DNA from 4 places in the Geodermatophilus sp. SYSU D00742 genome. Region 4 is predicted to be linked to each of the others. Evidence: riboswitches for the same ligand, from Rfam matches in the RefSeq annotation. Region 4 holds a riboswitch; each other region holds the start of a gene.
What was found. A riboswitch is a leader RNA that binds a small molecule or an ion and turns the genes downstream of it on or off. The one in region 4 is predicted to bind cyclic di-AMP.
Positions count from the first base shown of each region.

Region 1: another riboswitch for cyclic di-AMP. It lies ahead of ACI78V_RS05410 (M23 family metallopeptidase); the one in region 4 lies ahead of ACI78V_RS15520 (NlpC/P60 family protein).
Region 2: another riboswitch for cyclic di-AMP. It lies ahead of ACI78V_RS12275 (aggregation-promoting factor C-terminal-like domain-containing protein); the one in region 4 lies ahead of ACI78V_RS15520 (NlpC/P60 family protein).
Region 3: another riboswitch for cyclic di-AMP. It lies ahead of ACI78V_RS14430 (LysM peptidoglycan-binding domain-containing protein); the one in region 4 lies ahead of ACI78V_RS15520 (NlpC/P60 family protein).

Region 1 is NZ_JBJGYJ010000005.1:125,675-133,026, forward strand. It holds gene ACI78V_RS05390 (acyl-CoA carboxylase subunit beta) at 1-51, shown strand, start outside; gene ACI78V_RS05395 (DUF3145 domain-containing protein) at 273-773, opposite strand; gene ACI78V_RS05400 (hypothetical protein) at 1,144-1,398, opposite strand; gene ACI78V_RS05405 (maleylpyruvate isomerase N-terminal domain-containing protein) at 1,475-2,368, shown strand; gene ACI78V_RS05410 (M23 family metallopeptidase) at 2,500-3,702, opposite strand; cyclic di-AMP (ydaO/yuaA leader) riboswitch at 3,714-3,863, opposite strand; gene pstS (phosphate ABC transporter substrate-binding protein PstS) at 4,292-5,392, shown strand; tRNA gene ACI78V_RS05420 (tRNA-Ile) at 5,439-5,512, shown strand; partial or broken gene ACI78V_RS05425 (IS982 family transposase) at 5,565-5,870, opposite strand; gene ACI78V_RS05430 (hypothetical protein) at 5,955-6,527, opposite strand; gene ACI78V_RS05435 (hypothetical protein) at 6,996-7,133, opposite strand; gene ACI78V_RS05440 (xylulokinase) at 7,292-7,352, shown strand, end outside.
Region 2 is NZ_JBJGYJ010000015.1:17,375-24,726, forward strand. It holds gene ACI78V_RS12260 (flavin-containing monooxygenase) at 1-1,343, opposite strand, end outside; gene ACI78V_RS12265 (TetR/AcrR family transcriptional regulator) at 1,405-2,055, opposite strand; gene ACI78V_RS12270 (class I SAM-dependent methyltransferase) at 2,052-2,690, opposite strand; gene ACI78V_RS12275 (aggregation-promoting factor C-terminal-like domain-containing protein) at 2,815-3,687, opposite strand; cyclic di-AMP (ydaO/yuaA leader) riboswitch at 3,915-4,062, opposite strand; gene ACI78V_RS12280 (LLM class flavin-dependent oxidoreductase) at 4,258-5,406, shown strand; gene ACI78V_RS12285 (FMN reductase) at 5,403-6,023, shown strand; gene ACI78V_RS12290 (AmiS/UreI family transporter) at 6,051-6,776, opposite strand; gene ACI78V_RS12295 (hypothetical protein) at 6,975-7,241, opposite strand.
Region 3 is NZ_JBJGYJ010000019.1:61,152-68,503, reverse strand. It holds gene ACI78V_RS14445 (amidase) at 1-95, opposite strand, end outside; gene ACI78V_RS14440 (DUF2306 domain-containing protein) at 164-1,114, opposite strand; gene ACI78V_RS14435 (hypothetical protein) at 1,169-1,471, opposite strand; gene ACI78V_RS14430 (LysM peptidoglycan-binding domain-containing protein) at 1,619-2,458, opposite strand; cyclic di-AMP (ydaO/yuaA leader) riboswitch at 2,465-2,609, opposite strand; gene ACI78V_RS14425 (VOC family protein) at 2,856-3,230, opposite strand; gene ACI78V_RS14420 (MFS transporter) at 3,515-4,690, shown strand; gene ACI78V_RS14415 (hypothetical protein) at 4,701-5,051, shown strand; gene ACI78V_RS14410 (bifunctional 3'-5' exonuclease/DNA polymerase) at 5,163-6,824, shown strand; gene ACI78V_RS14405 (zinc-dependent alcohol dehydrogenase) at 6,929-7,352, shown strand, end outside.
Region 4 is NZ_JBJGYJ010000022.1:51,997-59,348, forward strand. It holds gene ACI78V_RS15505 (AMP-dependent synthetase/ligase) at 1-983, shown strand, start outside; gene ACI78V_RS15510 (glycosyltransferase family 4 protein) at 1,027-2,157, opposite strand; gene ACI78V_RS15515 (M48 family metallopeptidase) at 2,154-3,422, opposite strand; gene ACI78V_RS15520 (NlpC/P60 family protein) at 3,587-4,669, opposite strand; cyclic di-AMP (ydaO/yuaA leader) riboswitch at 4,686-4,885, opposite strand; gene ACI78V_RS15525 (hypothetical protein) at 5,075-5,398, opposite strand; gene ACI78V_RS15530 (DEDD exonuclease domain-containing protein) at 5,585-7,352, shown strand, end outside.

The DNA.
Region 1 (7,352 bases), on a different contig from region 4:
CTCGCGGCGGCCCGGCCCGGGCGCGGGGCGCACGGCAACATCCCGCTCTGACCCGGCGCGCCACAGGGCCCGGCACCCCGCGGGGTGCCGGGCCCTGTCGTCGGGGCTCGTGGTCGCCCGGACGCCGCTTCCCCGACGACGTCCGGACGACCGGCCTCAGCCTACGACGAGCGACCGGGTGCCACCGGGCCGTCGTAGTCGGATCGTGATCTGACCCTGCCGCAGGACCCCGCCGCGAGCCCGCGAGCGGCGAGGGGCAGCGGGGTCCTCCCTCATACGACCTGGTGCAGCCAGGTCACCGGCTGGCCGTCGCCGGCGTGCCGGTAGACCTCGAGGTCGGCGTCCCAGGCGGCGCCGAGGAGCCCGTCGACACCGTGCCGGAACGCCTCGATGGAGGTCGCGGTGGCGGCGAGGTGACGCAGCTGCTGCTCGGTGACGATGAGGTCACCGTTGGCGCTCGTGGGTGCGCGGTAGACGCCGTGGCCGGGCACGTACGACATGCGCTCGCCGTCGTTGCCGTAGCTGGCTTCCTCGGTCACCTCGAAGCGGAGCATCGGCCACGCGCGCAACGCAGCGACCAGCTTCGCCCCCGTCCCGGGAGCGCCCGTCCAGGCGACCTCGGCACGGTAGGAACCGTGTGCCGCGGGCTGGTCGGCCCACGACAGGGAGACCGGCGCGCCGATGACGCGTTCGAGCGCCCACTCGACGTGCTGGCAGAGCGCCTTCGGGCACGCGTGCACGAAGACGACACCCTGGGTAGACCGTCGCTGCACGGGGTACCTCCATCGACTCGATCGGTCTCGTCTTCCCCAACGGACGATCGATTCGGTGACAGGCTGTGTTCGGCGGTTGCTGGACCAGGGGCCCTGTGAACAGTTTGCACGATGGTCACCCCATCGCGCCAGTGCGAGAGGTACGGATGGGTCACATGTGACGGATGGTCACACCCGCGACCTCTATGCGCTGGTCAGCGGGCCATACCATGAGCAGGGGGCAGCGTCCAGGCATCGGGTGCCACCCACACGTGATCCACAGGATCTCCCCCGTGCACCCACAGGCCGGTCCCCATCGGGGATCGCCCCCTCCACTCGCACTCACGCAGCGTAGCGAGCGGGGAGGATCGACGTGGGCTCCGACACGTCATCAGGCACCCAGTGTGGCCTGCAGGTCCTCCCGCGGGACCACACGTGTGGCCCGGCAGGCCGCCCCCTCGACCCCGGGCTCGGTCCAGTCGACGTCCACGACCTGACCGGCTCGCAGGGTGCCGCCGGGCGGGCCGTGGACGACCGACGCCTCCACCCAGCAGTAGCCGGGCAGGTCCGGGGCCTCCACGAGGCCGGCCCTGCGGGCGTCGTCCCAGCGGATCACCGTGCCGCGCGTCGTGCCGCTCCGAGTCATGTGCCCAGGCTGCGCGAGCCGACGCCGGTGGACAAGCCGGCGTGTCCCACCGGGGCGCGGGGGTACCGGCCCGGCCATGCTGCGATGCCAGGGGATGGCCGACGCGGGGCGGCACGAGGTGGGCGGGATGGTCCTGCCCGCGTGGGACGCCTTCCTCGCCCAGGCCGAGGAGGTGGACCTCGACCGACCCTCCCGGCTGCCCGGGTGGCGGTTCCACGAGGTCTGCGTCCACCTCGGCTGCTGGGACGACCACACGGCGCTCGCGGACCTCGTCGCGTCGGCGCGGGCGGGTGGCGCCGGGACCCCACCGGACGTCGACGCGACCAACGCGCGGGTCACCGCCGCCCACCGGGACGCGACGCGCGCGGAGGTGCTGGCCGCCGTGCGACGCAACCGGGACGCCACCGCCCGCTACCTGGCCGACGAGCCGCTGGAGCTGGACACCGCGCCGGCGGTCGCGGTCGTGGGCACCCTGCCCCTCCTCAGCGTGGTGCTGGGCCAGGCCTACGAGCTCGCGGTGCACGACCTGGACCTCGCCGACGGCGGCGCCCCGCCGGTACCCGGCCCGGTCCTGCAGGCGGGCCTCGCGGCCCTGGCGGACGTGACCGGCGCGCTCGCCGCGTCCGCCGGCATCACCGGGGGCGCCACGCTGGCGACGCCGGAGGGTGGTTGGACGTTCGCCGCGGACGCCGCCGGCTGGACGGTGCGGCGGGTGGGGCCGGGGGCACCCCGGGGCACGGCCGTCGAGGCCCCGGCGGACGTGCTGCTCGAGGCGGCGTCCGGGCGGGTCAACCCGGTGGCGGCACTGGCCCGGCGACGGTTGCGGGTGCACGAGCTGGGCGGGTTGCTGGCGCTGGCGCCGGTCGTCCAGGCCGCGCCCGGCATCCCCGGCGGGCCGATCCTGCACCTGGCCGCGCAGACGCTCGGCGGTGTGGGCGGGCTGGTCGGCCGGCTCCGCGGCCGCCGCTGACCACGGCCGGCACCGATCGCGACCGCCGCCGCAGCCGACCGCGCGACGGCCCTCCGTCCCCCGGACGTGCGACGGCCCGCGGCCACCGGGGCATCCCGGTGGCCGCGGGCCGCACGACGAGCCGCTGGAGCTCAGCAGCCGCCACCCAGGCTGATGCCGTGCTGGGCGAGCCACGGCATGGGGTTGACCCGGTTGGCGTACAGGCCGCCCTGGTGCACCTCGAAGTGCAGGTGCGGCCCGGTGGACTGGCCGCGGTTGCCGACCTCGGCGATCTGCTGGCCGGCGGCGACCACCTGGCCGGCGCTGACGAAGAACTGGTTCACGTGACCGTAGAGGGTGATCTGGCCGTCGGCGTGCTGCACGTACACGGCCAGACCGAAGCCGCTCGCGGGGCCGGCCTGCAGGACCACGCCGCCCTCGGGCACGTGGATCGGGGTGCCGATGGGGGCGGCGATGTCGACGCCCTGGTGCATGGTGCCCCAGCGCGCGCCGTAGCAGGAGGTGAGCCGGCCGGCGGTCGGCATGCCGGTGGTGCCCTGCGCACGGGCGTCGAGGCGGGCGGTGAAGGCGGCGGCCGGGTCAGCGGCTCCCTGCGAGGCCAGCAGCCGCTCACCGGCGGCGCGGTGCTGCTCGTCGAGCGCGGCCTTCTCGGCGGCGACGGCGTCGTACTCCGCCTGCGCCTGGGCGAGGTGGGTGTTGGCGGCGGCCTCGGCCTCGGTGGCGACGCGGGCCGCCTCGTCGAGCCGGGCGACCGCGGCGCGGGCGGCCCGGTCGGCCTCCTCGACCCGCTGCTCGACGGCCAGGAACTCGGTCAGCCGGGCGGCGCGCTGCTCGCCGAGGACGTCCATCGTCGCGGCCTGCTGCAGGAGCTCGGTGGGGCTCTGGGCGTCGAGGATGAGCTCGATGTCGCCGTAGCGGTTCTCGGCACCCATGTACGCCTCGCGGCCGAGCGTGGCGATGTCCTCCTCGGCGGTGGCGACGTCGGCCTGGGCGGTGGCGAGCTCGGCGGCGGTCGCGTCGGCCTCGGCCTGGGCGGTCGCCAGCTCCGCGCGGGCCACCAGGGCGGCGTCCGCCGCGGCCTCGGCCTCCACGGTCATCCGCTGCAGCTTCTCCTCCGCGGCGGTGACCAGCTGCTCGATGCGGGCGACCTCGGCGGCCAGCTGCTCCTGTTCGGAGGTCCCGGCGACGGTCGGGGCGGCGAGCGCGGCAGGGGTGCCGGCGAGCAGGCCCCCGACCACGGCGGCGACGACGACGGCCCGGCGGGGGGCACGCAGGAACCGGTGGACCGGGCCCACGCGGGCAGGCAGGGTCTTCAGGTGGTGCAGGGTCGCCAAGGCGACGGTTCTCCCATCCTCGCAACCGCCTACCGAGTTAGCTGACGGGTTCGGGCCGGACGGCGCCCTACCCGCCTGCGCCCCCTGCGCAGGCAGGACTCACCCCAGTGGAACGGTGGGTCCCCGGTCCGTCTCGGCCCCCGGAGGGGCGTCGGCGGTTCGGCGGGGCCCGGCCGGTGCCCTCGTGTGTCGAGGAGCGGAGCCCGGCGAGGCCGTCGGGAAAGCTACTACGGGTCACCCCCATCGGTCACGATCGAGTAACACACCCCGCGCGCCTTCTTGCCCGAAGGGGTGACATCCGATACGAGGCGTCACTACTCGACCCCGCAGCGCTCACCATCCGCGAACGGCGATGCAGTGCCCGCGGCTTCGCGCTGACCTGCGCGGACACCGCCCCATCCGGGCCCAGGAGGCGCGCCGATACCCATCGGTCCATCCGTGACACCACCGCGGGGTGCCACTTGTGAGATGTCGCCCACCCTGGCCCGGCACGCCGGTGCGACACGCCGGAGGCCGCCCGCCCGGAGGGCGGCACCTAGGGTCGTCCTGGACACCCGGCGGCCGGCGCCGGGCCCGGCGGGAGGCGTCTGTGACTGCCCGGAGCAAGGTGGCTGCCGGAGTCGGCGCGCTGGCGGTGGCCGGCGTGGTCGTGGTGGTCGCGAACTACGTACCGCCCAACGAGCGCGGCAGGGACGGCGCCGCGGGTGACCTGTCCGGCGCACTCGTCGGAGCCGGTGCCAGCAGCCAGCAGGCCGCGATGCAGGGGTGGACGGCGGGGTACGCGGCCGTGCAACCGGGCGTGACCGTCGACTACGACCCGGTGGGTTCCGGGGGTGGACGGGAGCAGTTCCTCGCCGGCGGCATCGACTTCGCGGGCTCGGACGCGCCGCTGGACGCCGACGAGCTGACCCAGGCCGCGCAGCGCTGCGGGGAGGCCGGCGTCTTCGAGCTGCCCAACTACATCGCCCCGATCGCCGTCGTCCACAACGTCCCGGGCGTGGACCGGCTGGACCTCTCCCCCACGACGCTGGCCGCGGTGTTCGCCGGCGTCGTCACCCGGTGGGACGACCCGGCGATCACCGCGGACAACCCGGGTGTCGCGCTGCCCTCGGCGGCCATCACGCCGGTGCACCGCAGCGACGAGTCGGGGACGACGGAGAACTTCACCGAGTACCTGGCTGCCGCCGGCGGTGGGGCCTGGCCACACGAGCCGGACGGCGAGTGGCCGCTCGGCGGCGGAGAGGCCGCGCAGGGCAACTCCGGCGTCGTGGCGGCGGTGGCCGGTGGCGAGGGCACGATCGGGTACGCCGACCTCTCGCAGGTCGGCGACCTCGGGGTGGTGCGGATCGGCGTCGGCGGGGAGTTCGTCGCGCCGACGGCGGAGGCCGCTGCAGCCGTCGTCGAGAGCTCCGCGACCCTGGAGGGCCGCGGGGAGTACGACTTCGCCCTCGAGCTGTCCCGGACGACCAGCGGAACGGGCCAGTACCCGATCGTGCTGGTCAGCTACCACGTCGGCTGCGTCGAGTACGAGGACCAGCAGACCGCCGAGCTCGTCGCCGACTTCCTGCGCTACGTGGTGAGCGAGGAGGGGCAGGCCGCAGCCGCCGAGGTCGCCGGCTCGGCCCCCGTCTCCGACGCCCTACGCGCGCAGGCCATGACGGCGATCGACGCGATCCGCAGCGCCTCCTGACAGGGAGGGCACCCCTGGGCCGCCATCTGGCAGGCTGGGGTGCACCGGGGCGGTAGCTCAGCCGGTCAGAGCATGGGACTCATAATCCCTGGGTCGTGGGTTCGAGCCCCACCCGCCCCACCGATTTCCACCACCGGTTCCTTGTTCTGGACGGTGCCGCCGGTGCACCTCGGTCGGCATCGAGCACACACATGGCACCTGTCGGTCATCGTGCCGTGGCGGGGCGAGTGCCCAGGTGATCGGCAGGCCGGCCGGTGTGCAGATCAGGTGCAGCCGCAGTCCAGAACCAGCGCGAGTGCGACGGGCAGTAGCCGTAGCCGGCGGTACCGGCCAGGTCCGAGCGCCGCGCGGTCGGGCGGGAGCGGGCGCACTCGACCGGGGTGGAGTCGACCAGCCAGACCGGATCGGTCCACAGGTCGATGTCGGAGGCCAGCAGCCGGATCACCCGCTTGAGCAGCGGCAGGGCAGCCCGCAGTCGGCTGGCCGAGTGAGAGGGCGACCGCACTGCCTCCGGCCGCACACAGGCATCGGCCGACCGCGACCGCCCTCGGCGCTCCGGCGGTCAGGCGGTCGGGCCGGCGCCGGTCTCGACCGGGACGAACTCGATCAGGAGCGAGCTCATCAGCTCCACGCCCTCGTTGGCCGCCGCATCCTCAATCCCACCGGGGATGTACCACGTGGTCCCGGCCGGGCAGACGTGACTGACCGCCTCCCCGGTCGTCTCGTGAAGCACCGCGCCGTCCGCGCCATACATGATCTTGCCGGGGTTGCCCGGGCACGTCGATTCACCGGTCTCGATGTACATCAGCGATGGGTACGGCAGGGTCGCGGGCGGGACGCTGGCGCCTGGCTCGAGGGTGAACCGGGCGATGCGCACCTCGACCGGGCCGGCCGGCATGTCGCGGACGATTCCACCGACGAGCAGGGACGCGACACCGACGCCGTCCTGGGCGGGCGGCGCGGTGGCCACGCACTCCCCCGCGCTGGGAGTCGTGTCCTGCGCCAACGCCGCGTCCACATGGTGCGCGAAGAACGCCGCAGCCGCGCCTCCGACCACCAAGCGGCCAATCGCCGTCCGGCGACTGACCTCCGGCGTCGCGTTCGAGACGACGACTCCGTTCTGCGTGGCGACCACGTCGATCCCTCCTGACGCTCGTCGCGACCCACTGCCAAGCCCGCTCAGTCCGCCGACCCGCCCAGCAGAGGTGTGCCCTGCCGTTGCCGGTCAAGTCTCCGCCTACCGCCACCCGGCCACCAGACCCCGCCCAGCGTCACCGCTGCCTCGAGGTCGACTGCGGGGCCCATCACCCTCTCGTGGGCACAAGGTGGGCACGAACCCGCGGTCCACCGGTGGCCAGCCGCGAACGAGCGCGGACCCCGACGGGCACCTGACTCGTTCGAACGGGCGCGATCGATCACGGCTGATCACCGCTGACATGCGGGCCACCCGACTCACAACTCCTGGGTCGTGGGTTCGAGCCCCACCCGCCCCACCGGTCCGGACCGGAGGTCCCGTCCTCCCGGGCGGGACCGCGGACGCCCCTCCGGCCCGCAGGTCGGCGCGCGGTCGGCACACCGGCGTCAGCGAGCGCACCTCGCACACTCACCCGAGCGCTGTCGACCGCAGGCTGTGCGCCCGGGACGCGCAGGCGATATACAGCAGTGTGCGCTCCCCCGACGGCGTCGTCGCGCCCGGCAGCACCGCCGCCGGGGTCGCGGCCACGACCGCGATGGCAGTCACGGGGGTCCGGGTCCGCTCCGGGCCCCCCACCGCGGGCGCCCCGGGGTCCCCCCGCGCCGGGCAGGCCGCGCGGCCGTTGGGGCGCGACGACGGACAGGCACGACTCGACGGCCTGGCTGTGGCGCCGGGTCGGCCGTTGCCACACAGGGGGTGAGGGCGTGCCAGAGGCGTACGTCATCGGCGTCGACATCGGTACGACCGGCACGAAAGCGGTGTTGG
Region 2 (7,352 bases), on a different contig from region 4:
GCGGCCAGGCTGCGCCGGACGTAGCCCGAGCTGAGGTCGATGAACGGCTCGGTGCCGCCCTCGGGTGGCGCGACCGGCGTGCAGGTGGCGTGGCCGTGCGCGGCCATGTGCTGCAGCAGGCGGCAGACGTAGCGGGCGACGAGGTCGGCCTTCAGCGTCCAGGAGGCGTTGGTGTAGCCGATGGTCATGGCGAAGTTCGGCACGCCGGAGATCATCATGCCCTTGTAGGAGACCCGCTCCGACAACTGGACCGGCTCGCCGTCGACGGTGAGGTCCATGCCGCCGATCGGCAGCAGGGTCAGGCCGGTGGCGGTGACGACGACGTCCGCGGGCAGCTCGGCGCCGGACTCCAGCGCGATCCCCGTCTCGGTGAAGGTCGTGATCCGGTCGGTGACGACGTCGGCCCGGCCCTGGCGGATCGCGGTGAACAGGTCGCCGTCGGGCACCAGGCACAGCCGCTGGTCCCACGGGTCGTAGGGCGGCCCGAAGTGCGTCGCCACGTCGAACCCGGCCGGCAGCTGCTTGCGGGCCAGCCGCTGGATGAACCGGCGCATCGCCGCCGGACGACGCCGGCTGAACTGGTAGGAGGCCATGGACACCAGCACGTTCTTCCACCGGACCACCGGGTAGACCACCCGCGCGGGCAGCCGGCGGCGCAGGGCGTCGGCGAGCGGGTCACGGCCGGGGAGCGCGAGCACGTAGCTGGGCGTGCGCTGCAGCATCGTCACGTGCGCGGCGGTCTGCGCCATCGTCGGCACGAGGGTCACCGCGGTGGCGCCGCTGCCGATGACGACGACCCGCTTGCCCGCGTACTCGAGGTCCTCGGGCCAGTGCTGCGGGTGCACGATCCGGCCGCCGAAGTCCTCCTCGCCCGGGAACCGCGGACGGTGGCCCTCGTCGTAGCGGTAGTAGCCGGAGCAGACCGACAGCCAGGAACAGGTCAGCCGCACCGTGTCGCCGGTGTCGGTGCGCTGCGCGGTCACCGTCCACCGGGCCTGCTCGGTGGACCACTCGGCGGTGACCACCCGGTGGGAGAACCGGATGTGCCGGTCCACGCCGTGCTCGCGCGCGGTCTCCTGCACGTAGCGGCGGATCGACTCCCCGTCCGCGATGGCCCGCGCCTGCGTCCACGGCCGGAACGAGTAGCCGAGGGTGAACATGTCCGAGTCCGAACGGACGCCGGGGTAGCGGAACAGGTCCCAGGTGCCGCCGACGGCCTCCCGCGCCTCGAGGACGGCGTAGCTGCGGTCGGGACACTCGCGCTGCAGGTGGCAGGCGGCGCCGATGCCGGAGAGCCCGGCGCCGACGATGAGGACGTCGACGTGCTCGACGGGATCGGTCATGGCGTTCCCCCTGGCTCGGCCGGTGACCCGCACCACGGTAGTCGACACCGTGTCGATCCCCTCAACGTCGCGTCGGCTCGTCGGTCCCGTAGATGGCGCGCAGCCAGACGGCGAGCAGGACGTCGATGAGCTCGTCCTCGCCGACCGCGGGCTGCTGGCCGGCGAGCGTGCCCTGGATGACCCGCTCGTTCATCCAGTTCAGCGCCGTGGCGAGATCCCGCGCCGCCGGCCCGCCCGGCGCCGCGCCGCGGGCGCGCTCCGCCTCGATCGCCGCGGCGGTCTCGGCGACGAACCCCTCCATGACCTGCGACCACAGCTCCCGGACCTCGGCGCTGGCGGCCAGCAGCTGCGTCGCGGCCGCGGTCAGCGCCCGGTGCGCGCGGAAGGTGTCACGGACCGCCACGAGCGCCGCGCGCCAGTTCGCCCGCACGTCGTCCGACGCCCCGGCCAGCGCCGCGGCGCGCAGCTCGTGGGCCTCGGCCACGACCCGGTCGAGCAGGGCCAGGACGACGGCGTCCTTGGAGGCGAAGTAGAAGTAGAACGTCGGCCGGGAGATCCCGGCGCCGCGGGCGAGGTCGTCGACGGAGATCTCGGCCAGCGGCCGCTCGGCGAGCAGTGCCTCCGCGGTCGCCAAGATGGCCCGCTCGCGGTCGTCCCCGGAGGGCCGGCGCGCCCGGCGGCCACGGTCACGCGCCGGCGCCGGGCCGGTCACGGCAGCCGCCAGACCGTCGTCCGCCGCAGCCCCGGACCCTCGGTCTCGGTGATCTCGTAGACCGCGGCGGCAGCCAGCCGCTCGTGCGGCAGGTACGGCCGGCCCGGGTCACCGACGTACACCTCGACCCCACCGGCGGCGGCGCGGTCGAGGAACGGCAGCACCCGCTCGGTCATCTCGCGGTCGTAGCAGACGTCCCCGGCCAGGACGACGTCGATGCCGGAGAGCTCCCGGCCCAGGACGTCGCCGGTCACGCTCACCGCGTCGATGCCGTTGAGGACCGCGTTGACGCCGATCGCGGTGCGGCTGAACGGGTCGACGTCGCTGGCCAGCACCCAGCGGGCGCCGGCCAGCCGGGCGGCCAGGGCCACCAGGCCGCTGCCGGAGCCGAGGTCGAGCACCGCGCGCCCCGCGACGACCTCGGGCCGGTCCAGGACGAAGCGCGCCAGCGCCTGCCCACCCGGCCAGGCCGCGGCCCAGAAGGGCGGCGCCTCGCCGGCGCCGCCGTCCTCGGTCTCCATCGCCTCCCAGAGGGCGACCACGTCATCGGCCACGTGCAGCCGGACCTCCGGGACCGACGACGGACGCCGGACCCGGGTGTGGGCGCGGACGAAGCCGGAGGGGACGACCCTCACCACCCACCTCCCCCATCGCCTCCGGCACCGTACCCAGGGGCGACCCGGACCCGGAGACGGCTCGAGGGGCCGTCCGTCAGGACGACCCCTCGAGCCGGGCACCCGGATCGGCCCCGGGCGGGGATCAGTACCAGTTGTGGGCCTGCGAGTGCGCCCACGCGCCACAGGGGCTGCCGTACCGGTTCTCGATGTAGATCAGCCCGGCGTCGATCTGGCGGTAGCCGTCGGAGGTCTTGGCGATCCCGGTGCCGGCCCAGGTGGAGTTCAGGAACTGCGGGATGCCGTAGGCGGTGCTGGTGGGGTTCTGCGCGTTGGGGTTCCAGCCGCTCTCCTTGCCCCACAGGTTCTCCAGGCAGCTGAACTGCTGGGCGCTGCCGACCTTGGACATCGCGTACTCCTTGAAGGAGCCGCGGGGAGCGGCGGACCCGCCGCTGCTCGGCGCCGGCGCGGACGCAGGCGCGGGGGCCGCGGCCGCCCGCTCGGCGGCGGCGCGCTCGGCGGCCTCGCGCTCGGCGGCCTCCCGGGCGGCCTGCTCGGCGGCGGCGGCCTCCGCGGCGGCGCGCTCGGCCGCCGCCCGCTCGGCGGCCTGGCGGTCCAGCTCGGCCTGGTCGGCCGCGGCCTGCGCCTGGGCGGCGCTGACCTGGGCGGCCTCCCGCTCGCTGCGCGAGGCGGCGAGCTCCTGCAGCGGGGCGAGGTCGGCGGCGCCCGGGGTGGCCGCGGGGGCGGCGCCGGCCGGGGCGTCGGCGGCGATGCCGAGCTGCTCGGCCACGCTCACCGACACGCTCCGGGTCGCGGTCTCGGCCTCGGCGTCGGGCTGGCCGGTGGCCAGGACGTTGACGACGATGGCGCCGGCGGCGGCAGCGGCCAGGAAGAACGCCGGGCGGCGCCCCTGGGCCGGCAGCCGCAGGCGGCGACGGGACGGATCGGTGGTGGGGGCGGCGTCGGCGGCCGGGGTGGCGGCGTCGACGGCGGGGAACTGCTGGGTGCGGTCGGTCATCGAGGAGGGTGCTCCGGGGCGCGAGGGCGCACGCGGGCCGGCCGCTCCGGTGCGGAGGGCAGCCCGGGACGCGGCGGTCTTCGGGAGGGGTGCCGGCGGCGGTCAGGGACGCGCGCGGCCGGTCAACGGCGAGGTGGGACCAGCAGGCCGAGGAAGGGGCGCGAGGTGCGCGTGGCCGGGTGTCCCTGCGAGCCGGGTGGGCCCGTGGGAGGCATGCGGATGCTCTCCGTTCCTTCCAAGGCCGCCTACCGAGTTAGCTGACGGGTTCGGGCGGGAAGGTGCCCTACCTGCTCGGGAGCAGGATTCACCCCGGTACTACGGTGGGTCCCCGGCTCACGCCCGCGGTGCGCGGACACGACTCGGCGGCGCCCGGTCAGGCTCCCCGGCTGGGGACCAGACGACCGACCGGACCCCTCCACCGTAGGCGCCGTTACCGTCCTGTGACAATCCCAGCCGCCCCACCGGTTGCGTGACCCTCGTCGCGGCGGGGTGCCGGCAGCACCGGAATACGGCGGGGCCGGCAGTGTTGCACGCAGCAGTAGTTGCGCTCTCAACCACTTGGAGCACGAGATGCAGTTCGGGATCTTCTCGGTCAGCGACATCACGACCGACCCCACGACCGGCCGCACGCCCAGCGAGGCGGAGCGGATCCAGGCGGTCGTCACCATCGCGCAGAAGGCCGAGGAGGTCGGGCTCGACGTCTTCGCCCTGGGCGAGCACCACAACCCGCCGTTCTTCTCGTCCTCCCCCACCACCACGCTGGCCTACATCGCCGCCCGGACGCGCACGCTGCAGCTGTCGACGGCGACCACGCTGATCACCACCAACGACCCGGTGAAGATCGCCGAGGACTACGCGATGCTGCAGCACCTGGCCGGCGGCCGGGTGGACCTGATGATGGGCCGCGGCAACACCGGCCCGGTCTACCCGTGGTTCGGCAAGGACATCCGCGACGGCATCCCGCTGGCCGTGGAGAACTACGCGCTGCTGCGCCAGCTGTGGGACACCGACGTCGTCACCTGGTCGGGGCAGTACCGCACCCCGCTGCAGGGCTTCACCTCCACCCCGCGCCCGCTGGACGGGGTGCCGCCGTTCGTGTGGCACGGCTCCATCCGCTCGCCGCAGATCGCCGAGCAGGCCGCCTACTACGGCGACGGCTTCTTCCACAACCACATCTTCTGGCCGCCGCAGCACACCCAGCGGATGGTCGAGTTCTACCGGCAGCGCTACGAGCACCACGGCCACGGGGCCGCCGACCAGGCGATCGTCGGCCTGGGCGGGCAGGTGTTCATGCGGCGCAACAGCCAGGACGCGATCGCCGAGTTCCGTCCGTACTTCGACAACGCGCCGGTCTACGGCCACGGCCCCTCGCTGGAGGACTTCTCCCGCGAGACGCCGCTGACCGTCGGCAGCCCGCAGCAGGTCATCGAGCGCACGCTGGGCTTCCGCGACTACGTCGGGGACTACCAGCGGCAGCTGTTCCTCATCGACCACGCCGGCCTGCCGCTGAAGACCGTGCTCGAGCAGCTGGACATCCTCGGCGAGGAGGTCGTGCCCGTGCTGCGCCGGGAGTTCGCCGCCCTGAAGCCGGCGCACGTGCCCGACGCCCCGACCCACGCCGCCCGGGTCGCCGCCCGCGGCGGGGCGCAGGACCCGACCGTGCACGCCGCCGGCGACGACGTCACCGGGCGCACCGCCGAGGAGGTGCCGGCCCGATGACCACCCGCACCCTCGCCGTCGTCAGCGCCGGGCTGGGCACGCCGTCGTCCACCCGGCTGCTGGCCGACCGGCTCACCACCGCCACCGTCGACGCCCTGCGGACGCGGGGCGACGACGCCACGGTCGAGGTCGTGGAGCTGCGCACGCACGCCCGCCACCTCGCCGACGACCTGGTGACCGGGTTCGCGAACGAGTCGCTGCAGACGGCGATCGACACCGTCGTCGGCGCCGACGGGCTGATCGCCGTCACCCCGGTGTTCTCCGGCTCCTACAGCGGCCTGTTCAAGACCTTCTTCGACGTCCTGGACAGGGAGTCGCTGACCGGCAAGCCCGTGCTGCTCGGCGCCACCGCCGGCACCGCGCGGCACTCGCTGGTCATCGAGCACGCGATGCGGCCGCTGTTCGCCTACCTGCGCGCCATCGCCGTCCCCACCGGGGTGTTCGCCGCCCCCGAGGACTGGGCCGGCGACGGAGGCGTCGACCGGGCGCTGGCCGTCCGCGTCGAGCGCGCCGCCGGCGAGCTGGCCGACCTGGTCGCCGGCCGGCCCGCCTCGGCCCGCCCGGCGGACCCGTTCACCGACTTCACGCCGTTCGACGAGCTGCTCCGCGGCACCTGACCGCCCGGCCGCGGTGCCCGCGACCGGTCAGGTGGTGCCGTGGGTGTCCGTGCGCCGTGCGCCGCCGCGCTCGGTGGTCTGCCGCGCCACCGGCACGCCCTCCGGCGCGGCCGGTGCCCCCGTCGGGACCGGTGCGGCCGGCGGCACGGCCGGCTCCGGCCGGCTGCGCAGCCGCCGGTAGGGCAGCACCAGGCTGGCGAGGAGGACGACGGCCAGCAGGACCGCCCACAGCCCGACGCGATCGGCCCAGACGCCGGTCAGCAGCAGGAACGCCGGGACGGCCGTGGTCAGCACACCGGCGACGACGGCGACCGCGCCGGTGTACCGGGTCAGGTCCTCGCGCTTGAGCCCCAGGACCAGGAAGAACAGCCCCCAGAGCACCGCCCAGTACAGCCAGATGACGCCGAAGGCGGGGTCGCGGGGCTCGAGGTAGAAGAAGTTCAGGCCCGCGTACACCACCGCGCACCCGGCGACGAAGGCCGAGAACCAGCCCAGCCCGGTGCCGTCGAGGTCGGCCAGCAGGTTGATCCCGACGTAGAGGTACGTGAAGCCGAACAGGTAGATGCCCGACGCCCCCAGGATCGCGGCCGGGTCCCCGCCGGAGTTGACGATCAGGTAGGTGGGCGTGAACACCTGCAGCGCCCCCACGAACAGGTTGAGCGGCGCCGCGGCGCGGGCGTCCACCCTCCCCAGGAGCATCAGGCCGTTGACGACCAGGACGGCTCCCACGTACAGCAGTCCGACGGCTCCCATGTGCGCTCATCTCCTCGGGTCCCGCGACGGTGCGGTGGTCCCCCGTGAGGCGTGCCGGCGCTGCGCGACCGGTCGGCGGACAACGATCGCGCCGCGCCCCTGTCGCGTCAACGGCGTGCGGAACGGGTCCCGGATCCGCCGGCCGACCGACGCGGCGCGCCCTCTCGACCGGCCTCCGGGAGCCGACGCACCGCCGCGTCAGCCGGCGCCCGAGCCCCCGGCCCCGCGCGCGGACGCCCCGCCCCGGTCGTCGCCGTGGTCGTCCGCGAGCGCCTCGTCCAGCAGCGCGGCCAGCCCGGCGAGGGACCGGTGCGGACCGTCGGTGCGCAGCACCACGGGGTCGGCGTCGGTCCCCCGGTCGTCGTCGGACAGCGCGCGGTCGAGGTCCGCCGCGGTCCGCAGCGCGGTCCTGCCGAAGCGGTCCACGGCCTCGTGCCGCTCGATGCGCGGGAACTCCTCGGCCACGGGACCTCCAGGGACGGGCACGGTCGGTGACGTCCGGCCACGGTTCGGGACGGCGCACGGGGGTACTACCCCAGACGGCCTCGAACACCCGGCGGCCGGGGACGGAACACC
Region 3 (7,352 bases), on a different contig from region 4:
GCCTCCGCCAGCTCCCCGGCGGTCACCTCGCCCTCGCGGACCAGCCGCGCCATCTCGACGCCGTCCCACTGCGCGTAGTCGTCCAGGTCCGTCACGACGCCAATCGTGAATGACGCATTCGCGGATGACAACACCGTTCTGCGCGGTGGGGTGACGGCGCGGCTCAGGCGGGGAGGGCGCGGTGGTGCCGGCCGGCGAGGTACCACTCCGCCACCAGCAGGTTGGGCACCCAGGACAGGAACGGCACCAGCAGGTACGCGCGGTCGAACGCGACCCCGGCGTCCACCCCGGCCAGGGCGGTCTGGCCGCCGATCAGCACGAGCAGCCACAGCCGCAGGGTGACCGCGGCGTAGGTGAGGGCGAAGGTGCGGACCATCCAGCGCCGGTGGGCGGCCACGTCCCGGCGGCGGACGGCGCGGAACGCCGTGGCGGCGCAGGCCAGCCAGAGGACGGCCAGGAGGCCGAAACCCGCGGTCCCCACCGGGCCGGCGAGGTTGTGCGGCGCCAGGAGCAGCCCGGCGACGCCCGCGACCGCGATCGACGCGACCGTCACCCGGCCGATCGCCCGGTGGACGTGCGGGGCGCGGGTCCGCAGCCGGGTCGCGAACTGCAGCGGCGACAGCAGCAGGGCCAGCCCGCCGGAGACGACGTGCAGGTACAGGGCCCCCTGGACCAGCGAGGACTCGTCGACGTAGTTCCCGGCCACCCCGCGGCCGTCGGCGCCGAGGTCGGCCAGCGGGGTCAGCAGGTAGGGCAGAGGCGTGAACACGGCGATCGCCAGCGCGCTCAGCGCGATCCACCAGTGGGCGCCGCGCGTGCGCCAGGTGGCGGGCCGGGTGGTCGTGGCGGGCGCGGTCAGGGTCATGCCGAGGACTCCCCACTCCCCGTGCCGGTCCCCGTCGCGCCCAGGGTGGCCGGGTCGCCCGCCGCCGACCAGGGCCCTCCGTCGGTGGACCCCCCACTGCCCGGAGCGCACCGGGAACGGTGCCGGCGCGCCGGCGTCCGGGTCGACGTGGATGCCGGCGAGGGCCCAGCTCCTCGGGTGCACCGCCTGCAGGGAGAGCAGTCCAGCGGAGTCGGCGATCGCCGTGGAGGGGTGCCGGGAGCCGGGCACGCGGATCCGGGGGCGGCGCCGGCGTTCCCCGGCCCGGCGGGACGACCGGGAGGGTCAGCGCGCGGCGGCCAGTGCCCGCTCCACCTGGGGCGAGCGGCGCACCGTCACCGGCCGCCCGGCCTGCTCCGCGGCGTCGAGGTGGTCGAGCAGCAGCTGGAGCGCGGGCGCGGACAGGCCGGTCACCGAGCCGGCGTCGATCCCCTCGACCCGCGCCGGCTCGCGGCCGTAGCGCCGCACGAAGGAGTCGACGGCCGCCTCGTCGACCTCGCCGGCCAGGCAGAGCACCCGCCCGCCCGCGGTGTTGAACAGGCGGACGACGCCGCGCGCGGCCGGGCCCTCGGACGGCGGGGGAGTCACCGCACCAGTGTGCCGACGACGACGGCGACGTGGCAGCCGGGACGACAGCGGCCCCCCACCCGGGAACGGGTGGAGGGCCGCTGGGACCCCGCCGGGCAGCCGCTGGTCAGGACACGGGCCCGCGGGCGTGCGGGGTGTCCTCCCGCGTCACGCCCGGTAGTTCACGTGCGGGTGGTCCATGTGGTTGGCCGTCGCGCCCCCGCGGTCGGCCATCGGCTTCCAGGAGCCGGTCGGCGAGGTGAGGATCCGCTGCTGCCAGATGACGTACTCCACGCCGAGCGCGTCCCAGTGCGCCAGGTGGTAGGCGACGATCGCGTCGCCCAGGGCGGCGTCGGTGCCGACCATGTAGTCCAGCGCCAGGCCGGACGGGTGGCCGTGCGGGTCGACCGCGCTGGCGCGGGTCCCGCCGATGGGGATGCCCGCGGCGCCGGGCACGGCGGCGACGACCGCGTCGGCGGCGGCCTGCGCCCGGGGCCGGACCGCCCCGGCGCTGTTGGTGATCTCGGCCGCGGCGATCCCGGGCAGCGGGGTGACCACCGGGGCCGGTGCCACGACCGGCTCCGGCTCGACGGGCGGTGCCGGAGCGACGAGGGAGACGGCGGCCGGGACGACGGCCGGCGCCGCCGCGGCGGTCGCCAGCACCTGCCCCGGGAGGATCAGGCCCGGGTCGTCACCGATGACCGCGGCGTTGCGCTGGTACAGCGCGCGCCAGGACTCGCCGTGCGCGGCGGCGATCCCGGCGATGGTGTCGCCGGGCCGGACGGTGTGCTCGCCCTGCGGAGCGGCGTGGCGGCCGCTGCCGGCGGCGGTGTCCGCGGGGGCGGGGGCCGGGGCGGGCGTCTGTACGACCGTCCGGTCGTGGGTGGCGGCGGCGTTGGCCGGGGAGCTCAGGACGCCGAGGCCGACGACGGTGGCGCCGGCTGCGACGGGGACGCCCGCGAGGGCCTTCTTGGTGCGGACGTAACGGGGCGCGCGGTGCTTTGCCATGGATGTGTGATCTCCGATCACCGCCGGCGAGGTGAGCTGTCGGGTTCGGGCGATCGGTGCCCGGCCGCGGTCCGCGGCTTCACCCCGAGGCGCGTGGTACGCGCCGGGAACGGTGGGTCCCCCACCCCTGCCCTGAGGTCGTGGATGGCAGCCGGTGGGCAGGGTTGGGCGGACCGGTGCCACGTTCGATTAGCTGAACGCAGCCAAAAAGCTACGGGCTGTCATGTCGAGTGTCGTCGTAACGGCGCTCACACCCCGGGGTCCCCGGCCGGGAACCGGCTGGTCGCGCAGCGGGGGCCGGCGCCGGTCGGTGAGCCGCCTCACGGGTGCCCGGCGGGGACTCGCGGGGGCCGGGCGGGGCCCGGAGGACCGGTCGCGGCGTCGTGGGCCGGCGCGCTCAGCCGCCGTAGGGCCGGGTGATGATCTCCAGCAGGTGCCCGTTCGGGTCGGGCCAGTAGACGCCCCGGCCCCCGTCGTGGGTGTTGACCTCACCGGGCCGGCTCCGGAACGGGTCGGCCCAGTGGTCCAGGCCGCGGGCGCGGACCCGGCCGAGGATCTCGTCGAACTCCTCCTCGCCGACCAGGAACGCGTAGTGCCGCGGCGTGACCTCGTCCTCGGTCATGAAGTCCAGCGAGACGCCGTTGGCCAGGGTGACGACGGCGAACGGGCCGTACGGCGTGGGCGGCGGCAGGCCCAGGACGTCGGCCAGGAAGCGCGCCGACTCGTCCCGGTCGTGGGCCGCGACGATGGTGTGGTCCAGCTGGACGGGCATCGGGACTCCTCGCAGGCCGTGCGGGGAGCCAAGCACGCGGCCGTCCCGGCCGGGAGGTGTTCCGGTGCCGCGGACCAGGTGGCGGGCAGTCGCCCCAGCGGCCGGCGGCGGCTCGCGCCCGCCCCGGTGGCCGAGGTCGTAGGGGGAGGACCGTGGACGGGTGGCCGTCACCTCCGGACCGGAGGACAGGCACCGGGTCCGGGTGGGCCGGTCGGACGTCGGGCCGCCCGCACCGCCGCGCTGCCCGGACGGCGGCGCCGGGGTTCCCGCCGACGGTCCGGCTCGTGGCGGCCGGCGTCCTGGCCGACCTCGCGGTCGGGACGCTGTTCGCCTGGAGCCTCGTGGCGCCCTCGGTGGTGGCCGACACCGGCGGGTCGCCGGGCAGCGGCGCGGCGGTGTTCGCGGCCGCGCTCGTGGTCTTCACCGGCACCCTGCTCGGCGTGGGCCGTGGCCTGCGGCGGCTCGGACCGCGGAGGCTCCTCGCCGGCGCCGCCGTGCTCGCCGGTGCGGGGCTCGGACTCACCGCCGTCGCCGAGCGACCGGAGCTGCCGTGGCTCGGCGTCGGCCTGCTGTTCGGCGCGGCCAACGGCCTGGCCTACGGCGTCTCGGTCTCGCTGGCCGCACGGGTGACCGAGCGGCGGCGCGGCACCGCCAGCGGGCTGGTCGTCGGGGCGTACGCGGCCGGGCCGGTGCTGCTCGGTCTGCTGGCCCCGTCCGCGTTGCCGGCCGCCGGGTGGCGGACCGGCCTGGCCGTCCTCGCCGTGGCCACGACCGCGCTGCTCGCGGTCGCCGCGGTGCTCGCGCCGGCGGACCGGCCGGCCCGGTCGGGTGGGGGCCGCAGGGGGAGGCCGGCCGCGCGTGGGGCCCTGGTGGCGCTCTGGGTGCTCTTCGCCGGCGGCGCGGCGCCCGGACTGGTCCTGTTCGCCACCGCCGCGCCGCTGGCCGCCGCGCGCGGCCTCGGTCCCGCTGCCGCCGGAGCGGCGGTCTCCCTCCTCGCCGCGGGCAACCTCGCCGGGCGGCTGGCCGCCGGCTGGTGGTCCGACGTCGTCGGGCGCCTGCCCGCGCTGGCGACCGCCCTGGCCGTCACCGTCGCCGCCGTGGCCGCGCTGGCCGCCTCGGCCGCGCCCGCCGTCGTGCTGCCCGCGTTCGCCGCCGTCGGCCTCGCGTACGGAGCCGTGTCGGCGCTGGTCCCCGCGGCCACGGCGGACCGGGTGGGCGCCGACGCGTTCCCGGCGGTCTACGGCCGGGTGTTCACCGCGTGGGGCTGCGCCGGGCTGCTCGCCCCGCTCCTGGCCGGCGCCGTCGCCGCGGCGGGCAGCCAGCGGCCCGCGGCGCTGCTGGTGCTGGTCCTGCCCGTGGTCCCCGCCGCCCTGGCGGTGCTGGTCCTGGCCCGTCGGCCGGCCGGCAGGCAGGCGTCGGCGGACGGCGACCCCCCGACGCCGTCCGGCGGGCGCGGCTAGGGTCGGGGCCATGGCGACCAGGTCCCCGGGGGACGAGCCCGGAGGCACCATCCACCACCTGGACCTGCCCGGGCGGGCAGCCGCCGAGGAGGAGTCACCGGCCGCGCCGGCGATCCCGTCGTTCGAGTCGTTGCGGGGGCCGCGCCGCCGCACGGCGGTCGACCTGCTCGTGCCGGAGGCGCCGCCGTCGGCGTCCCGGCCCTCGGCTCCGGCACCCGCGGGCGGGCCGCGGCCCGCGGAGTACGCCGACCTCCTCCGTCTCGGCGGGCGCGCGGTGCGCGCGGTGGCGGGGGTGCCGGTGCGGGTGGCCGGGTGGCCGCTGCGGTGCGTGCGCCGGCTGCTGGGCGGCCGGCCCGGCTGACGTCGCCGCCCCCGCGGTCCGGCGGGCCACACCCCGACCGGTCCCCGTGCCGGCGACGCTGCCGCACCGCGCCGGGGCCGGGCCGTCGCACCCCCCGGCGACACTGGGATGGTGAACCGCGTCGTCCTCCTGCGGCGCGGCGAGGCCACCGTCGAGGCGCGGGAGCTCACCGACGACGGGACGACGGCGCGCGCCGCCCGGCTCCCGGCAGCGGACCTGCCCGCCTTCGTCCGGGAGCGGGAACGGACGCCGGTCCGCTGGGTCTGGGACGACACCACCCGCTGGTACCCGGCGCTGCTCGACGCCGGCGTCCGGGTGGAGCGCTGTACGGACCTCCGGCTCACCCACGCCGTCCTGCGCCGGTCGCCCTTCGTCGACCGGTCGCTGCTCGCCGGCGGGGACGCGCAGGCCTGGGACGAGCTGCAGCCGGTCACCGCCGGCGACGCCGCCCTCTTCCCGCTCGAGGACCCCGCCGACGGCCTCGACCCGCTCGCCGAGCACGAGCGCCAGCAGGCCGCCCTGGCCGCGTCGGCGCAGCGGAGCCGGCTGGACCTCCTGCTCGCCGCCGAGTCCTCCGGGGCACTGGCGGCCGCGGAGATGACCGCCGCGGGGCTGCCCTGGCGGGCCGACGTCCACGAGCGCATCCTCACCGGGCTGCTGGGCCCGCGGCCGGCGCCGGGCCTGCGCCCGCCGGTGCTCGAACGGCTGGCGGCGGAGGTCCGGACGGCGCTGCGCGCCCCGGACCTCAACCCCGACTCGCCGGGCGCGCTGCTCCGGGCCCTGCAGACGGCGGGCCTGCCGGTCGACGACACCCGGTCGTGGACGCTGGAGTCGCTCGACCACCCCGTCGTCCCGCCGCTGCTGGAGTACAGGAAGCTCTCGCGGCTGCTGCAGGCCAACGGCTGGAGCTGGCTGGAGACCTGGGTGCGCGACGGCCGGTTCCGGTCCTGGTTCCTGCCCGGCGGCGTGGTGACCGGGCGGTGGGCGTCCCACGGCGGCGGGGCGCTGTCGGTCCCCACGCAGGTGCGCCCGGCCGCGGTCGCCGACGAGGGCTGGCGCTTCGTCGTCGCCGACGTCGCCCAGCTCGAGCCGCGGGTCCTCGCGGGCATGAGCGGGGACGCCGCGATGGCCGAGGCGGCTCGCTCGGCCGACCTCTACCAGGGCATGGTGGCCGGCGGCGCCGTGGCGAGCCGCGCCGAGGCCAAGCTCGGGATGCTCGGCGCGATGTACGGCGGCACCCGGGGCGAGAGCGGGCGCATGATGCCCCGGCTGGCGCGCCGCTACCCCCACGCCGTCGGGCTGGTGGAGGAGGCCGCCCGCGCCGGGGAGCGGGGCGAGGTCGTGCACACCCTGCTGGGCCGCGGCTCGCCTCGGCCCACCGGCGCCTGGGCGCGGCGCCCGGTCGACCCGGGGGATGCACCCGACGGCGGCGGGCCGCGCGAGGAGCGGGAGCGGGCCCGCCGCGCCTGGGGCCGGTTCACCCGCAACTTCGTCGTCCAGGGCACCGGGGCCGAGTGGGCCCTGTGCTGGCTGGCCGACCTCCGCAACCGGCTGTGGCGGCTGCGCGGCAGCGGCCCGCCGGCCGAGCGGCCGCACCTGGCCTTCTTCCTGCACGACGAGGTCGTCGTCCACACCCCCGAGCACCTGGCGCAGGAGGTCGCCGAGGCGGTGCGCGACGCCGCGGCGACGGCCGGTCGGCTGCTGTTCGGCGACTTCCCGGTCGACTTCCCGCTGGACGTGGCCGTCGTCCGGTCGTGGGCCGACGCCGGCTGAGCCCGGCGACATCGGACGCGGGACGCGGGTTCGTCGGTCCCCGGGCTGGGCATGGCGCACCCGGCGGGTGCGCGTTCCCAGGTGGGCGTTCGAGGGGAGAGACCATGCGGGCGATGGTGTACCGGGGGCCGTACAAGGTCCGGGTGGAGGAGAAGGACGTCCCGGCGATCGAGCACCCCAACGACGCGATCGTCCGGGTGACGCTCGCCGCGATCTGCGGCTCGGACCTGCACCTCTACCACGGGCTCATGCCGGACACCCGGGTCGGGCACACGTTCGGCCACGAGTTCATCGGCGTCGTCGAGCAGGTCGGCTCCTCGGTGCAGAACCTCCAGGTCGGTGACCGGGTGATGGTGCCGTTCAACATCTTCTGCGGCTCCTGCTGGTTCTGCGCCCGGGGCCTGTACTCCAACTGCCACAACGTCAACCCCAACGCCACCGCGGTCGGCGGCATCTACGGCTACTCGCACACCACCGGCGGCTACGACGGCGGCCAGGCGCAGTACGTGCGCGTCCCCTTCGCCGACG
Region 4 (7,352 bases):
TCGCCGTCCCCCGGGTGTTCGAGAAGGTCTACAACCAGGCGAAGGCCAAGGCCGAGGCCGCCGGCAAGGGGAAGGTCTTCGACCGCGCGGCGCAGGTCGCCATCGACTGGTCCCGCGCCCAGGACACCGGCGGCCCCGGCCTCGCGCTGCGGGCCCAGCACGCGCTGTTCGACAGGCTGGTCTACGGCAAGCTGCGCGCCGCCCTCGGGGGCCGCTGCCTCGGCGCGGTCTCCGGTGGCGCCCCGCTCGGCGAGCGGCTCGGCCACTTCTTCCGCGGCATCGGCGTCACCGTCTACGAGGGCTACGGGCTCACCGAGACCACGGCCGCGGCGTCGGTGAACCACGACGCCGCCTTCCGCATGGGCACCGTCGGCCGGCCGCTGCCCGGCGTGGCGGCCGCGATCGCCGACGACGGCGAGATCCTCATCCGGGGCGGCATCGTGATGTCCGGCTACTGGAAGAACGAGCAGGCCACCGCGGAGGCCATCGATCCCGAGGGCTGGTTCCACACCGGCGACCTCGGCGACATCGACAGCGACGGCTTCATCCGCATCACCGGGCGCAAGAAGGAGATCCTGGTGACCGCGGGGGGCAAGAACGTCGCCCCCGCCGTCCTGGAGGACAGGCTGCGCGCCCACCGGCTGGTCAGCCAGTGCATCGTCGTCGGCGACCAGCGACCGTTCATCGGCGCGCTGATCACCCTCGACGAGGAGGCCCTGCCCGCCTGGCTGGAGTCCCGGGGCAAGCCGGCCGGCACGACGGCGGCGGACCTGACCGACGACCCCGACGTCCTGGCCGAGGTCGAGTCCGCCGTCACCGAGGCCAACAAGGCGGTGTCCAAGGCGGAGTCGATCAAGAGGTTCCGGGTGCTGGCCACCGACTTCACCGAGGCCAACGGGATGCTCACCCCGAGCCTGAAGCTCAAGCGCGCCGCGGTGATGAAGGAGTTCGACGCCGAGGTCGAGGCCCTCTACACCCGCTGAGGCGACGATCCCGAGCCCCGTCCCGCTCCGTGCGGGGCGGGGCTCAGTGCCGTGCCGGGTCCAGCAGCCCGGCGAACGTCGTCGCGATCGACGCCCACGACCAGCGCTGCTCGACCCACGCCCGGCCGGCCGCGCCCATGGCCCTCGCCCGGTCGGGGTCGTCGAGCAGGGCGCTCACCGTGGCCGCCACACCCGCGGGTGACCGGGGGTCGGCGACGACGTGGCCGGTCACGCCCTCCTGCACCGTCTCCGGCGCGCCACCGGAGGTGCCGGCGACCACCGGCCGGCCGCAGGCGGCGGCCTCCAGGTAGACCATGCCCAGCCCCTCGACGTCCAGCCCGCCGCGGCGGGTGCGGCACGGCATGGCGAAGACGTCGCCAGCGGCGTAGTGCCCGGGCAGCTGTTCCGGGCGCACCGGCCCGGTGAGGACGACGGAGTCCTCGAGTCCCGCGGCGGCCACGGCCCGGCGCAGGCCGCCCTCCAGCGGGCCGCCGCCGACCAGCAGCAGGCGGGCCCGGGGGTGACGGGCCAGCACCGCCGGCCAGCCGGCGACCAGGACGTCCTGCCCCTTGCGCGGCACCAGCCGGGAGACGCAGGCGACCACCGGGCCGTCGCCGAGCCCGTACCGCGCGCGCACGACGGCTCCGTCGGCGGCGGGCGTGAACAGGTCGACGTCCACCCCCGGTGACAGCTGCGCCATGCGCGTCGCCCCGCCCAGTGCCGGCGCCAGCCGGCTGTGGGTGTACTCGCTGATGTAGGTGGTGACGTCGAGGCCGCCGGCGATGCGCCGCATGAGCTGCCGCGCTCCCGGCAGGGACACCCAGCCCGTCTCGTGGCCGTGCGTGGCCCCGACCAGGTGCCGGACGCCGGCGGCGCGCAGCGCGGGGGCCAGCAGCCCGAGCGGCGCGGCGGCCCCGAAGAAGGCGGTGTCGCAGCCGTACCGGCGGGCCAGCTCCGCCGCGGCGCGCGCCGTGGCGGGCGTGGGCAGCAGCATGCCGGTCGGCCGGCGCACCACCGGGTACGGCAGGGCGGCGTCGAACTCCTCCCACCCCGGCGAACGGGAGGCGAGCACGACCAGGGAGTCCGGCGGACGGCGCGCCAGCAGGGCGGCGACGAAGGTCTGGATGCCGCCCTGGCGCGGCGGGAAGTCGTTGGTGACGACGAGCGTCCTCACCCCGCCTCCTGCAGCCGCTGCCAGTCCGCGGCGAACGCCACCCGCTGCGGTCCGGTCGGGTGCGAGCCGAAGAACCACTGCCACGCCGCGGGCGGGTCCGGGTCGGAGAGGTTCACGCGGGCCAGCCGGTTCTGCATGGCCACGAACGCCTCGGCGTCCCCGGTGAGCTCCAGCGCGTGCAGGTCCGCGCGCGCCTCCACGTGGCGGGACACCAGGTTCTGGACCGGGGTGGCCACCAGCGTGCCGACCGCGGCCAGGAACAGGACCAGTGGCACCACCCGTGGGTCCCCGGCCGACTCCGCGCCGGCCCGCCGCAGCAGCGGCGTCCAGGACAGCAGCCAGCCGAGCAGGGCGACCGCCGCCGCCGCCCCGAGCGCCCCCTCCAGCGTCCCGGTCAGGACGTCGTCGGTGGCGACGTGGCCGAGCTCGTGGGCGGCGATCGACTCGATCTCGGCGTCGGGCAGCTGGGCCAGCGTCGTGTCGTAGAGGACGATCCGCCGGGTGGACCCGAACCCGGAGACGTAGGCGTTGAGCGCCGTCGTCCGCCGCGAGGCGTCGGCGACCAGCACGTCCTCGACCGGGGTGCCGTTCTCCTCGGCCAGCTCCAGCAGGTCGGTGCGCAGCTGTCCGGCCGGCAGCGACTCGAAGCGGTTGAACGCCGGCTCGATGACCACCGGGTAGAGGAAGGAGCCTGCCACCACCGTGGCGGCCGCCGCCCCGGCGGTCCAGGCCCACCACGTCCGCGGGGCGCGCCGGGCCAGCCACACCACGGCGAGGAGGGCGAGGGCGGTCAACGCGGCGTCGATGGCCGTGGAGACGGCGACGTCGCGCAGCCACAGCGGCCAGCTGCGCGTCGACAGCCCGTACCGGTGGCGGACCACCTCCCCGTAGGCCGAGAGCGGCAGCGTGACCAGCCGGCCGGCCACCGTCAGCGCCACCGTGCCCAGCAGCACCTGCCAGACCCACCCGCCGCCCAGCGGGCGGGCCGGGGTCCGGACCAGCCACCGTCCGAGCGGGGTGAGCGCCAGCACCGCGGACGCCACCAGCCCGAGCACCAGGGCGGCCAGGGACGCCGGGCGGATCGCCGCGGCGAAGGACTCCGCGCGCTCGGCGACACCCGGGGGCAGACCGGCCCCGGGACGGACCGGGGTGGCGCCGCCGGGCGGTTCGGGCAGCAGGCTCCACGGCGTGCCGACGGCGACGACGACCACGAAGGCCGCTCCGAGCACACCCGCGACCAGCAGCGCGGCCCGGCGGGCGCTCACCCCGCCGATCCTAGGAGGACCCCTGCCCACCACCGCGGGAGGACCCCGCCCTCCAGCGAGCTCACGGCGAGCCGCTGGACCGGCCGGGCCCCGGACGGCCGCGTCGGGACCCTGTACGGGGCCGGGACCCCCGAGGACGTCCCGGCCCGTGCCGTGTGCGTGGACTAGGCGACGCGGCGCATGGCGGTGATGCCGCCCATCGAGTCGACGCTGACCACCTTGACCGGCTGGCCGGACGTCGAGGCGTGCACCATCTGGCCGTTGCCGATGTACATGGAGACGTGGCTGACCGGGCTGTAGTAGAAGATCAGGTCGCCCGGCTGCAGGTCGGCGCGCGAGACCGCCGTCCCCAGCGTCGACTGGATGCGGCTCGAGTGCGGGAGGCTGATGCCCGCCGCGGCGTAGGCGTACTGGGTGAGCCCCGAGCAGTCGAAGGAGTTCGGGCCGCCGGCGCCCCACACGTAGGGGTCGCCGACCTGCGCGAGCGCGGTGTCGACGGCGGCCTGGGCGGCACCGCTGGAGGCGGCGGCCGGCGCCGGCGTGGCCACGGGCCGGCCGGCGTGCGCGGTCACGACCTCCTGCTGCTGCGCAGCCGAGAGCGCGTCGTACTGCGCCCGGTAGTCGGCGATGTCGGACTCCAGCCGGGCCTGCCGGGCGGTGACGTCGTCCAGGGTGGCCTGCGCCGCCGCCTGGGCGACGTCGGCGTCCGCCCGGGCCTGCTCGGCGGCCGCCGCCCGCGTGGCGACCTGGGCCAGGACGTCGGTGGTGTGGCCGGCGATCAGCTCGAGGGTCGCGAGCTGGGAGACGAAGTCCGCGGCCGACGCACTGGTCATGAGCAGCTCCAGCTGGGTCGTCCCGTCGCCGGTGTAGGCGGTGCGGGCGACCTGCCGGATCTGGTTGTCGAGGGCGCCGAGGTGCTCCTGCGCGTCCGCGGCGGCCCGGCGGGCGCTGTCGGCGGCCACCTGCTGCTGCGCGAGCACCTCACGGGCCTCGTTCACCTGCTCGGTCACGGCCTCGAGCTCGCGACCGGCCTGGGCGACCAGCTGGGCGGCCTGTGCGGCGGTGCCGGCCTGCTGCGGGTCGGCGGCGGCCGTCCCCGGCAGGAGGGTGAGGGCGAGGGTGGCGGTGGCCCCGAGGACGAGCCCGCGACCGAGTCGGCGGGCGAGGCGGGGGCGGCGGAACGCGACCGGGAGGTCGGGGTGGAACTGGTCGAGTGCATGCCCCAGGGCAGGGCGAGGCGTCGCCACGGTCGGCGGCTCTCCGTTCTTCCTCAGCAACCGCCTACCGAGTTAGCTGACGGGTTCGGGCTGGGAAGAATCGCCCTATCTCTGCGCGCCGGCGGGCCGGCGCGTGTGCTCCGGCGGTGACCGGCGCACGCGAGAACTCACCCCAGTACTGCGGTGGGTCCCCGGTTCCCCTCCGGCGCCGCGTGGGCGCGTCGGGGGATTCGGCGGTGTCCGCCCGAGGTCACCTCTCTCGGGTGACGACCGCCCGGTCGGACCGGCTCACCGTACGGGCCGTGATGATGTTGTGACAAACGGGGCCGGCGTGGACTGTGGGATCTCCCACGCGACCGCGCCCCGCCACGCCGGCGGCCACGCGGGGGCACCGCACCGGTCGACGGTGCGTGCCGGCCGGGGCCCGGCTCTGCCTCAACCGGTGCGCCGGCGGTGCCGCGCCGCCCCGGCCGCGCGGCCACCCGGGGACGCCTGGTGCCGCAGCGGGGGCACCAGGCCGACGTCGGCCAGTGCCCGCACCGCCCGCCGCTCGACCTCGTCGAACTCCACGACCACACCGGGCCGGGGCACGACGACGTCCTCGGCGGCCTCGGCTGCGCCGTCCTGGCGCCGCCCGGTCATCGGGACCACCGTCGGGTCGGCGGTCTCCCACCCCGGCGGGGCGCCCAGCAGGACGGTGACGACGCAGTCGGCACACCCGGTGCCCCGGGCGGTGCACGTGTCGCAGTCGATGAACATGGCCCACTCCTCTGCTGGCCGACGCCTCGTCGCAGGAGCCCTCCATGGCCCCGGTCGGTCCGCGCAGCACGCTAGGGAGGGGTTCCGACAGTTCCGCGCGACCATGATCCGGGGTCACCCGGGCGATCCGGCGGGCACCGGCGCGCGTCCCCGGGACTGTCACTGCCCCGACCTACCGTCCGCCCCGTGCCCTCTTCCCCTGCCCGGCTGGCCGGGACAGCCGCCCGGGCCGCCGCGGGGCTCCCCCGCTACGAGCAGGCGACCATCGAGGAGCTCGGCACCCCGCTGGCCGAGGTCACCTTCGTCGTCGTCGACCTGGAGACGACCGGCGGTTCACCCAAGGACAGCGCCATCACCGAGATCGGCGCCGTCAAGGTCCGGGGCGGCGCCGTCCTCGGCGAGTTCCAGACCCTGGTCGACCCCGGCTGCGAGATCCCGCCCTACATCAGCGTCCTGACCGGGATCACCTCGACGATGGTCGCCACCGCCCCACGCATCGGCGCGGTGCTGCCGAGCTTCCTGGAGTTCGCCCGCGGCGCGGTCCTGGTCGCGCACAACGCCCCGTTCGACCTCGGGTTCCTCAAGGCCGCCTGCGCGGAGAACGGCATCCCGTGGCCGGCCGCGGCCTCGGTCGACACCGCCGTCCTCGCCCGCCGGCTGCTCAGCCGCGACGAGGTGCCCAACTGCAAGCTGGCGACCCTGGCGCCCTACTTCCGCACCACCACCGAGCCCTGCCACCGCGCGCTGGCCGACGCCCGCGCCACCGTCGACGTGCTGCACGGGCTCTTCGAGCGGCTCGGCCCGCTCGGGATCACCAGCCTGGAGGAGCTCACCGCCCTCACCCGCCAGGTCGACCCCGAACGGCTGCGCAAGCGGCACCTGGCCGACGCGGTCCCCTCCGGCCCGGGCGTCTACCTCTTCCGCGGCCCGCGCGAGGAGCCGCTCTACGTCGGGACGTCGAACGACCTGCGCAGCCGGGTGCGCAGCTACTTCACCGCCGGGGAGCAGCGCAGCCGGATCACCGAGATGGTGGCGCTCGCGCAGCGGGTCGACGCGATCCCCTGCGCGCACGACCTCGAGGCCGCCGTGCGGGAACTACGGCTGATCGCCGAGCAGAAGCCGCGCTACAACCGGCGGTCGAGGTTCCCGGAACGGGCGCTGTGGGTGCGGCTGACCGAGGAGCCGTTCCCCCGGCTGTCGGTGGTCCGCCGGGTGCGCCCCGGCGCGGGGGTGTTCCTGGGCCCGTTCCCCGACCGCCGGGCCGCCGACGCCGCCGTCGCCGCCATCCACGAGTCCCTGCCGCTGCGGCAGTGCACCGGCCGGCTGTCCCTGCGCGTGCTGCGTACCGCCTGTGCCCTGGCCGGGATGGGCCGCTGCGGCGCCCCCTGCACCGGCGCACAGTCGGTGGAGGAGTACGCCGGCATCGCGGGGGTCCTGCGGGCCGCCGTCGCGGCCGACCCGGAGGCACTGCTCGCGCCGCTCCTGGCCCGGGTGGACCGGCTGGCCGCCGAGGAGCGCTACGAGGACGCCGCGGTGCTGCGCGACCGGGTGGCGGTCCTCGTCCGCGCCGTCCGCCGGCGGCAACGGCTGGAGTCGCTGGCCGCGGTGCCGGAGCTGGTCCTGGCCCGCCCCGACGGCGAGGGCGGCTGGCAGCTGTCCGTCGTCCGCCGGGGGCGGCTGGTGGCCGCCGGCTGCGCACCCCGGGGGACGTCGGTGCGGGAGACGCTGGCCGGCCTGCTGGCCACCGCGGAGACGCCCCTGGGCCCGGAGGACGAGCTGGCCGCCTCGGTCGACGAGACGGAGCTGGTCCTGCGCTGGATGGAGAAGCCGGGCACGCGCCTGGTGCAGGTGTCCGGCACCCTGGCGTGCCCGGTGCCCGGCACGGGGAGCTACAGCGCCTTCCTCGACCGGGTGGAGGCCGGGCGCGCCGGCCGCGACCCGTTCGCCGACACCC